Regions from separate parts of the Kitasatospora misakiensis genome, predicted to be linked through region 2. Evidence: riboswitches for the same ligand, from Rfam matches in the RefSeq annotation. Region 2 holds a riboswitch; each other region holds the start of a gene.
What was found. Region 2 has a riboswitch for cyclic di-AMP ahead of ACFP3U_RS03770 (C40 family peptidase). Riboswitches for the same ligand answer to the same signal wherever they lie in the genome.
Positions count from the first base shown of each region.

Region 1: another riboswitch for cyclic di-AMP. It lies ahead of ACFP3U_RS20220 (LysM peptidoglycan-binding domain-containing protein); the one in region 2 lies ahead of ACFP3U_RS03770 (C40 family peptidase).
Region 3: another riboswitch for cyclic di-AMP. It lies ahead of ACFP3U_RS10095 (glycoside hydrolase family 16 protein); the one in region 2 lies ahead of ACFP3U_RS03770 (C40 family peptidase).

Region 1 covers NZ_JBHSOF010000026.1:20,031-23,296, forward strand. Annotated here, with positions in the region: gene ACFP3U_RS20210 (SDR family NAD(P)-dependent oxidoreductase) at 1-29, opposite strand, end outside; gene ACFP3U_RS20215 (cytochrome P450 family protein) at 321-1,607, shown strand; cyclic di-AMP (ydaO/yuaA leader) riboswitch at 1,850-2,001, shown strand; gene ACFP3U_RS20220 (LysM peptidoglycan-binding domain-containing protein) at 2,004-2,714, shown strand; gene eno (phosphopyruvate hydratase) at 3,040-3,266, shown strand, end outside.
Region 2 covers NZ_JBHSOF010000002.1:418,689-421,954, forward strand. Annotated here, with positions in the region: gene ACFP3U_RS03765 (C40 family peptidase) at 1-349, opposite strand, end outside; gene ACFP3U_RS03770 (C40 family peptidase) at 628-1,791, opposite strand; cyclic di-AMP (ydaO/yuaA leader) riboswitch at 1,802-1,954, opposite strand; gene ACFP3U_RS03775 (C40 family peptidase) at 2,347-3,266, opposite strand, start outside.
Region 3 covers NZ_JBHSOF010000009.1:75,628-78,893, forward strand. Annotated here, with positions in the region: gene ACFP3U_RS10090 (hypothetical protein) at 1-449, shown strand, start outside; gene ACFP3U_RS10095 (glycoside hydrolase family 16 protein) at 571-1,905, opposite strand; cyclic di-AMP (ydaO/yuaA leader) riboswitch at 1,906-2,069, opposite strand; gene ACFP3U_RS10100 (MoaF-related domain-containing protein) at 2,404-2,733, shown strand; gene ACFP3U_RS10105 (alpha/beta hydrolase) at 2,813-3,266, opposite strand, start outside.

The sequences.
Region 1 (3,266 bases), on a different contig from region 2:
GCGACGATGACCGCACCGGTGACCCGCATGGCCCTGCTCCTCCCTGTGGGCGGCTCCGCACCGGCGCCCACGGACATCTTGCGGAGGATCGTAGGCACGACCTGACCCTCCGCAACAGGAATTACCCCTCAGGTGACCAGGCTCACGCCTCCCGTTCCCCACGATCACCGGACGGTGTGAACGAGGCGCGACCGACACCACCCAAAACGCGACCGACACCACCCGGAACGCGACCGACACCACCCAAAATGCGACCGCCCGCGCACTGCCCCCGCGCCCACGGTGCGGTGGCCCGGACCCGCCCGGGATACCGTCGACCCATGCCAGCTCAGCCCGCCTCCGCCCGTCCGCCCCTGTTCACCTGGGAGTTCGCCGCCGACCCCTACCCGGCGTACGCGTGGCTGCGCGAGCACGAGCCGGTGCACCGGACCACCCTGCCGAGCGGGGTGGAGGCCTGGCTGGTCACCCGGTACGCGGACGCCCGGCAGGCGCTCGCGGACAGCCGCCTCTCCAAGAACCCGGTGCACCACAGCGAGCAGGCCCACCGCACCGGCCGGGTCGGGATCCCGGGCGAGCGCCAGGCCGACCTCATGACGCACCTGCTGAACATCGACCCGCCGGACCACACCCGGCTGCGCCGCCTGGTGTCGAAGGCGTTCACCCCGCGCCGGGTGGCGGCCTTCGAGCCGCGGGTGCAGCAACTGACCGACCGGCTGATCGACGGCTTCGCGGCCCGCGGGTCCGCCGACCTCATCCACGAGTTCGCCTTCCCGCTCCCCATCTACGCGATCTGCGACCTGCTCGGCGTACCGGCCGAGGACCAGGACGACTTCCGGGACTGGGCCGGGATGATGATCCGACACGGCGGCGGCCAGCGCGGCGGCGTGGGGCGGGCGGTGAAGCGGATGCGCGCCTACCTGGCGGAGCTGATCCACCGCAAGCGCGCCGACCTCGGCGACGACCTGATCTCGGGGCTGATCCGGGCCAGTGACCACGGCGAGCACCTCACCGAGAACGAGGCCGCGGCGATGGCCTTCATCCTGCTCTTCGCCGGCTTCGAGACGACGGTCAACCTGATCGGCAACGGCGTGTACGCGCTGCTGCGCAACCCGGGGCAGCGAGCCCTGCTCCAGGAGTCGATCGGGCGCGGCGAGAGCGCGCTGCTGGAGACCGGGATCGAGGAACTCCTGCGCTACGACGGCCCGGTGGAGCTGGCCACCTGGCGGTTCGCGACCAGTCCGCTGACCATCGGTGGGGTGGAGATCCCGGTCGGCGACCCGGTGCTGGTGGTGCTGGCGGCGGCGGACCGGGACCCGGCGCGGTTCGCGGACGAGAACACCCTGGACCTCGCCCGGACGGACAACCCGCACCTGGGCTTCGGGCACGGCATCCACTACTGCATCGGCGCTCCGCTGGCGCGGTTGGAGGGGCGGGCCGCGCTGACCACGCTGCTGTCCCGGCTGCCGGACCTCCGGCTCGCCGCGGACCCGGAGGAACTGCGTTGGCGCGGTGGTCTGATCATGCGCGGGCTTCGTGAACTTCCGGTGGAATTCACGCCCGAAAGGACAGCGGACGCAACCTTTTCGAACCCCTCGCCGGTCAACTGACGGGGACTCGACGGCTGCTCCCGACACGCTGACGCGCAGTCTCCGAAGGCCGGTCCGTAGGGGTCTGAATCACCATCAACCCGGGCATACCGCTTCGGTTGGTGGACAATCCATCATGGGACGTGATTTCCATGTGATATCGGCGATATGAGCTTGTGATTGCTCTGAAGATCTGTCTACTCTCCGGGGAGCTCGCGGAAGCGAGTCCCGTGCGCGGAACGCCGAGTCCTGCCCGCCGTGTCACCGGAAACCGACCAGAACCCTGGGCAGGGGCGGGGGAACCAGGTCTTTGCGCCGTCTCCCACGGCTAGGGGTGAAGCCGCCTCAGCGCGGCCGGGCCACCTCCCGGTCCGAACCCGACAGCTCACCTCGCAGGCGTGCGGAGAGGGACCTTTCATGCTGTTCGTTGGAACCGGTCGTCACCGTCGCCGCACCCAGACCGAGAAGGCCATCGCCGTCGCCGGGGTCGCCGGCGTCGGACTGGCGATGCCGATCCTCACCGCCACCGGCGCCTCGGCCGCCCCGGCCTCCACCTGGGACGCGGTCGCCCAGTGTGAGAGCGGCGGCAACTGGAGCATCAACACCGGCAACGGCTTCTACGGCGGGCTGCAGTTCACCTCCGGCACCTGGAAGGCGTTCGGCGGCACCGCCTACGCGCCGCAGGCCAACCAGGCCTCGAAGGCGGCGCAGATCTCCGTCGCCGAGAAGGTGCTGGCCTCGCAGGGGCCGGGCGCCTGGCCGGTCTGCTCCAAGAAGGCGGGCCTGAGCAAGGGCGGCGCCCCGGCGGCGGTCGACACCTCGACGGACGCCGCGCCGGCCGCCCAGCAGCAGCAGGCACAGCCGCAGCAGCAGGCCCCGAAGCCCGCCGGGCCGAAGCACGCCGCCCCCAAGTCGCAGGCCCAGCAGGCCCCGCAGGCCACACAGGCCCAGCCGCAGCAGCAGCAGGCCGGCCACGGCTACACCGTCCGCGCCGGTGACACCCTCGCCGGGATCGCCACCACCCAGGGCGTCCAGGGCGGTTGGCAGGCCCTGTACGACGGCAACCGCGGCACCGTCGGCGGCGACCCGGACCTGATCGTCCCGGGCCAGGTCCTCGCCCTCGGCTGACGTCCGGCCCGCCGCGGTGCCCGCGCGCCGGCCCCGGCCGCGCGCGAGCACCCGGCGGACCGCACGGCAGCAGACCACACCGAACCGCACCGGACGGCGCCCGTCCGGATCCGATCGATTCCGCCCGCTTCGTCCACATCCGGGCGTCCCCGGGCGGGCAACCAGGTGAACTACCGGTGCGTAGCACGGCCACACGCTGAGACGGAGTCGAGGTGGACGTGGCCCGGACAGCGCGTGCGGTTAGGCTCTGGTCGTAACGACTCCGCAATCGTCCGGCCGACCGCACCCACCTTCGGCCGAACCTGCTTCCGCTAGGAGATGCCTCGTGCCGTCCATCGATGTCGTCGTAGCCCGTGAGATTCTCGATTCGCGAGGCAACCCCACGGTCGAGGTAGAGGTCGGCCTCGACGACGGCAGCACCGGCCGTGCCGCTGTCCCGTCGGGTGCCTCCACCGGTGCCTTCGAGGCCCTGGAGCTTCGCGACGGCGACAAGAACCGCTACTTCGGCAAGGGTGTCGAGAAGGCCGTCCTGGCCGTCATCGAGCAGATCGG
Region 2 (3,266 bases):
GCTGGACGGTCTGCGCCATCCCGCCGCCGCGGTACTCCGCGCCGGCCACGGTGGCCAGGTCACCGCGCAGCTGGTTGAGCTCGTCCTGGGAGAGCGCGATCTGCTGCTGCAGCGTGCCGGTCTCGTGCTGGAGCCGCTGCTGGGCCTCCTGGGCGGCGTTGAAGCGCTCGGAGGCCTGCTCGGCCTCGTCGTAGAGCTGCTCCACCTGCGCCTTGACGTCCTTGCGGTTCGTCGGGGCGTCGGGGGCGCCGGGAACGGCCCGGGCGGTGCCGGCGGTGGCCACGCCCAGCGCGGTGGTGGCCGCCGCGGTGAGCACCAGCGCCCGGGCGAGCGCATGCGCACCTGACAACGGGGAACGGCGGTGCACGGCCATGCGACGTCAGCTCCGATCCTGGGCCGGGGCCCGCCGCCGCTCCGGTACGGGCGGCTGTCGAAGCGGGCGTCCGGTGGCAGACGTTAGCGAGTCAGGGCAACCGTTTCCAAACCCCTCCGAATCCGAATATTCAGGCACTGATCGGACATCAGATCGGTTCGCCCGCCGGCCGTCCCGATGACCGGGGGAAAGCCGCGGGCCCGGTCTCCCCCACGGGGGAGACCGGGCCTGCCGGGAGCCTGCCGACCGGAGGGTCAGAGGCGCACGATGGAGTTGACCGGCATGTTCGACGCCGACTCGTAGCGGACCGACGCACCCGGCTTCGGGGCGTGGATGACCTGGCCGCCGCCGACGTAGATGCCCACGTGGTGGCGGTCGGCGTAGAAGATCACCAGGTCGCCGGGCTGGGCCTGGGAGATGTCCGAGCCGATCCGGGTACCGGCGTTGGCCTGGTCCTGCGAGGTGCGCGGCAGCGACACACCCGCCTGGGCGTACGCCCAGCCGGTGAGGCCCGAGCAGTCGAAGGAGTTCGGGCCGGTGGCGCCGTACACGTACGGGGCGCCGAGCTTGCTCGCGGCGGCGGCGATCGCGGCGGCGGCGCGCGAGCCGTTGGCGGCGGGCGCGGCCGGCGCGGCCGGCTTGGCGGCCGGGGCAGCGGCGGCGGCCGGCGCGCTCAGGTCGCTGCGGCTGGTGTCGCGGGTGGCGCGCTCGGCGTCCGCCTTCGCCTTGGCGGCCTTGGCGGCCTCGGCCTGCGCGGCGTCCGCCTTCGCCTTGGCCTCGGCGGCGGCCTTCTCCTCGGCGGCGCGGAGGGCCTGGCGCTCCTGCTCGGTGAGCGTGTTGAGCAGCTGCTGGGCCTGCGCCAGCTTGCCCTGGACGTCCTCCTTGGAGGTCTTCAGCTGCTGGGTGGTGGACTCCAGCTCGCCGAGCTTGGCCTGGGTCTCGGTGCGGTCCTGGTCCAGCCTGCGCTGCTGCTCCTGGAGCTCCTTCAGCGCGCCGGACTGGGTGGAACCGGCCTGGTTCAGCGCGTCGGCCTGGTTCAGGAAGTTGTCCGGGCTGGCGGAGAGCATCAGCTGGACGGTCTGCGAGATGCCGCCCGTGCGGTACTGCTCGCCGGCGATCTCGGCGAGGCCGCCCTGCGCCTCGGTCACCACGGCCTGCTGACGGGCCACCTTGTCCTGCAGGTCGGAGACCTGCTTCTGCAGTTCCTGCTGCTTGGCCTGGGCGCCGTTGTACTTCTCGGTCGCGACCTCGGCCTGCTCGTTGAGCTGGTCGACCTGCTCCTTGACCTGGTCCTTGGTCGGGGCCGGGTCGGCGTGGGCGCCGGACTGCGCGGAGAGGGCGACGGCAGCGGCGGCCAACCCGGTCAGGATCGAGACACGGGCACGGCCGGCGGGCTTGGGACGACGATGGGACGCCACGAAGGCGGACTCCTTCTTCCTCATCCGCCTACCGGGTGAGCTGACGGGTTCGGGCGGAAGCGTGCCCTACGACGCCTCACCGTCCGCGCGAGCGGGCGGCCTGGCGCCGATTCACCCCGGAGGAACGTGGTTCCCCGGCTCCGCTCCACAGCGGACCCCCGACTGCTGGGTCTTCGTCCGGACGGGCCCCTGCGGCCCCGCCCCGCTGCTTCGCGAACTCGGCGGCGAACCCCGCCGCCACCCGGGCTGGGTGATCGACTGTGCGTGGTTCGAGGCACGACCCTAGTAATAGAACCGTGATCCGTTCAAATCCTTGTCAGAAAAAAGCCGGAAGAATACCCAAGTTCCCTTGTGAAAATGACCGAGTGTGATCACGGGCCCACATCGAGCTGATCATTTTCGCCCGGACGGGCTAACGGCCGATCGAAACACCAGTGCCACCCCCGTCGGAGGTGGCACTGATCACAAGGCTCGGAGAACGGTCCCCGCGCGTGTCGTGGCGGTCCGTCAGACCCGTCAGAGCCCGCCGGACCCGTCGAAACCGGGGCAGACCCGTCAGACCCGGCGGATCGTGTTGATCGGCATGGCGTCGGCCTTCATCACCTTCACCACGTCACCGGTGTGCGGCGCGTGCACCACCATGCCGTTGCCGATGTACATCCCGACGTGGCTGCGGTCGGCGCGGTAGATGATCAGGTCGCCCGGCTGGGCCTCGGCCAGCGAGGGCACCCGGGTGCCGTAGTTGCCCTGCGCCTGCGAGGTGCGCGGCAGCGAGACGCCGGCCTTCCCGTACGACCAGACCATCAGACCGGAGCAGTCGAAGGTGGTCGGACCGGTGGCGCCCCAGACGTACGGCGAGCCCTGCTTGCTCATCGCGTTGGCGACGGCCGCGCCCGCCATGCCGCTGGCCTGCGGCAGGCTGCCCAGGTCGGTGCGCTCGCTGCCGCGCGAGGCGCGGTCGGCCTGCTGCTGCGCCGCCTTCACGGCCGCGCGGTCGGCGGCGCTCAGCGAGTTCAGCAGGTCCTGGGCTTCCTTGAGCTTCTTGTTGACCTCGGCCTTGGACTGGTTCAGGTCCTTGGTGGTGCTGTCCAGCGAGGCCAGGACGGCGGCCGCCTCGGACTTCTGCTGGTCGAGTCGGCGCTGCTGGTCCTGCAGGCCCTTGAGCGCCTCGGCCTGGCTGGAGCTGGCCTGCTGCACACTGGAGGCCTTGTCCAGGTATCCGGACGGGTCGGAGGAGAGCATCAGCTGGACGGACGGGTCGATGCCGCCGGTGCGGTACTGCTCGCCCGCCACCTCGGCCAGCCCCGACTGAAGCTGGGTCATCTGCTCCTGGCCGCGGGCGACCTGGTCCTGGAGCTGGTCCGCCTGCTTGCGCAGCTGGTCGGCCCGCTCCTTGGCGCCGTTGTACTTCTCGGTGGCCTGCTCGGCCTCTTCGTTCAGCTGGTCGATCTGCGCCTTGACGTCGTCCTTCTTCG
Region 3 (3,266 bases), on a different contig from region 2:
CGGGAGCGGCCGCCGATCCCGCGGCGGTCACGGCCTCGGACTCCGACCTCTACGTCGTCCGGCTCGACCCGGACGCCGCCGCGCCCGGCGGCACCACCACGGTGCACGCCTTCATCGGCAATCTCGGCCCGGACCGGACCGCGTCGCCGTTCACCGTCGTGGTCACCCTGCCCGAGGGCGTCACCCCGGAGGTCCCGTACTTCCCGGAGAACTGCTACGAGTTCCAGAACGGCCACCGGGTGCGCTGCACCTTCCCGGCCGGCCTGCCGAAGTTCCGCAGCGCGACCGCGATCATCCCGGTCCGCCTCGCGACCACCGTCCCCGCGCCCGGCACGCTGACCGGGGGCTGGGTGGCGGTCCGCGGCGACGACGACCGGAACGAGGAGAACAACAAGCAGCCGTTCGAGATCCAGGTCGTCGAGACCACCGGTCCGCGTCCGGCCGTCTGACCTGCCGGCGGCCGGTGATCACCGCGGTTGGCGGTGGCCGACGATCGGCCACCGTCGCCCGCGGTGATCACCGGTGGACGCGCACCTACCGGTGGATGCAGATCTACCGGTGGACGCGGACTTACCGGTAGACCCGGACGTAGTCCGCGGCGAAGGTGATCGGCGCCGTGCCCTGGGGCGCGGGGTGGTAGTTCCCCGCGCTCAGGGACAGGTTGAGGATCAGGTACGCGGACCAGTTGGCGCCGACGCCCTTGCCGTCCGAGAACACCTTGACCCCGTTGACGTACCAGTCGACGGAGTTGGCGCCGTAGTAGGTGCCGATGGTGACCCAGCCGTCCTTGGCGATCGACTTGGCGTCGGTGTAGTACAGGTGGCCGGGGTTGACGTGGTTGGTCAGCTCCAGCAGGTTCGGGTTGTCGGTGTGGTACTCGAAGCTGTCGATCTCGCCGTGGCTGCCGCTGGTGCCGTTCCACGTCCACAGCGCCGGCCAGGCGCCGGTGCCGGCCGGGAGCTTGACCCTGGTCTCGGCGTAGTCGCCCGTCTTCACCTGGAAGCCCTCGTTGGAGTACTCGGTGGTGAGCAGCCCGGTGTCCCAGGACTGCTTGCCGTTCTCCAGCGTGTTGGCGCCCGGCTTGGCGGTGAAGGTCGCGACGCCGTTGGCGACCGTGACGTTGTTCTTGTTCAGCCAGTCGAGCTTGTTGTCGTCCGGGTTGTGGTTGCCGTAGTGGTAGGAACTGCTCCGGTCGCCGGTCCAGCGGGAGCCGTAGCCGATCGGGCCGCTGAACTCCTCGTCCCAGGTCAGCTTCTTGCCGGGGACGGGGCTGCCGGTGGCCGGCGTGGTCGGGCTCGGCGTGGCGGTGGGCGTGGGGGTCGGCGTGGGGGTCGGCGTGGGGGTCGGCGTCGGCGTGGGCGTCGGAGTGGGGGTCGGCGTCGGGGCGGGGGCCGGCGTGGCGGCGGAGACCACGAGCTGGCGGGACGGCAGGTTGTGCCAGGTGCCACCGGCGTCCTGCCAGAAGCCGAACTGGGTGTAGCTGCCGGCCGCCAGGGTGCGCGGGCCGGTGGTGATCGACAGGCCGCCCGGGCAGATCCGCGCGTTGGAGACGTTCCCGGGGAAGTCGAGGTTGTTCCCGCCCGCGTCGCGGACGCCGACGCCGACGGTCTTCGCGGTGAAGCAGGCGGAGGAGTGCAGGGTGAGCGAGGCGGTCGACGCCTTGCCCGCGACCATGGTGGCCGGGCCGAGCTTGTCCTGGGTGACGGTCGGCAGGGAGGCGGCCTGGGCGCCGGTCACGGACGGTATGCCGAGCAGTCCGCCGCCGGTGACGGCGAGCGCCCCGGTCGCGGCGAGGGCGGCGGTGCGGCCCCGGCGGGAGGGACGGGCGTGGCGGGGCACGGAGCGCCGGCCGAACGCCCGCGCGCTTCCGTCGGGCTGGGCGGGCTGCGGGGAGGAAGTAGGCATGGCAGTCCTCTGCGACGCCTACGAGGTGAGCTGTCGGGTTCGGGCGCTGAGGTAGCCCGGCCGCCCGGAAAGCGGCTTCACCCCTAGCCTCGGTCGCACGTCGAAGCGCACGGCCGGGCACTGACCTGGGTCCCCCGCTCCCGTCCGCGTGGTGCTCGATTGCCGGCCGGCGGGTGGACGGGACTCGGCGTCCCGACGGCGGGGCTCCGCTGCGGCGGAAGCCTCTTGCAGGCTAGGCAGACCGTCCGGGTACGGACAACCTTCCTGGGACGGTTGTCGCACAGCTCACACCGGTCACGCGGGTCACGCGCTGCGCTCCCTGCGCTCCGTCCGCGCCGTGCACAGGGCCGGGCTGGGCCGGGTGGACGCAGTGGCGGGGCCGGCGGGGAAACTCCGCCTTGGAGCCGGGGTGGTCGGATAGGTTGGAGATCCCTTCGGGTCCGGAACCGTCCGGGCCGCACCGATCGCCACGTCCAGCGACGAGGAGACCGCCCCACCATGACCGCGTCCCTGCCCGCCTTCGCCGGCCGTACCTTCCTGTTCCGGGTCGACAACGGCGCGGCCTTCCGCAACGCCTACTCGGCCGACGGCAAGCGGCTGCGCTGGGAGGGCCTCGGCGAGTCGGCGGGCCAGTGGGAGGACGTCACCCTGCACGTCGCCGAGATCGGCCCGCAGCTGTACTTCGTCAGCTGGACCGAGGTGAGCGGGATCACCGTCAGCCACGTCATGGACCTGGCCCGGATGACGGTCCGCGCGTTCTGGACGTACGAGGGCGAGGGCGGCCGGGTCGGCGAGCTGCACACCGGCACGCTGGAGCAGGTGGCCTGAGCGTCCGGTCCGGCCGGTAGGTCGGTACAGCAGGTAGGTCGGTCCGGCCGGTAGGTCGGTACGGTCGGGGCCTGCGCGGTCAGACCGCCTGGCCGGAGGCCGGGACGGTCAGGTGCTGCGAGATCCACTCCAGGGAGGACGGGAGCAGCTTGCTCCAGGTCTCGAAGTTGTGGCCGCCGGTCTCCAGCATGCTGTAGGACACCTTCATCGGGCTGCGCGTGGCGGCCACGAACGCCTCGGTCTCGCGGCGGTAGTTGCCGTCGCCCTCCCTGGTGCCGGCCAGCAGCACGGAGACCTTGGGCTGCGGCAGGTTCTGGAGGCGCCACATCAGGTCGGCCTCGTTGCGGCGCTGTTCGCTGCCCTTGAAGAGGTCCCCGGTGGTCGGGTCGTCGGCGGCCTGGTAGTAGCCGGAGAGCGAGACGGCGGTCGGGAAGACCTCGGGGTGACGCATCGCCAGCTTGAGGGCGCAGTAGCCGCCGGTCGAATTGCCCATGAACGCCCAGGACTGCGGGTCGCTGGAGACCCGGTAGGTC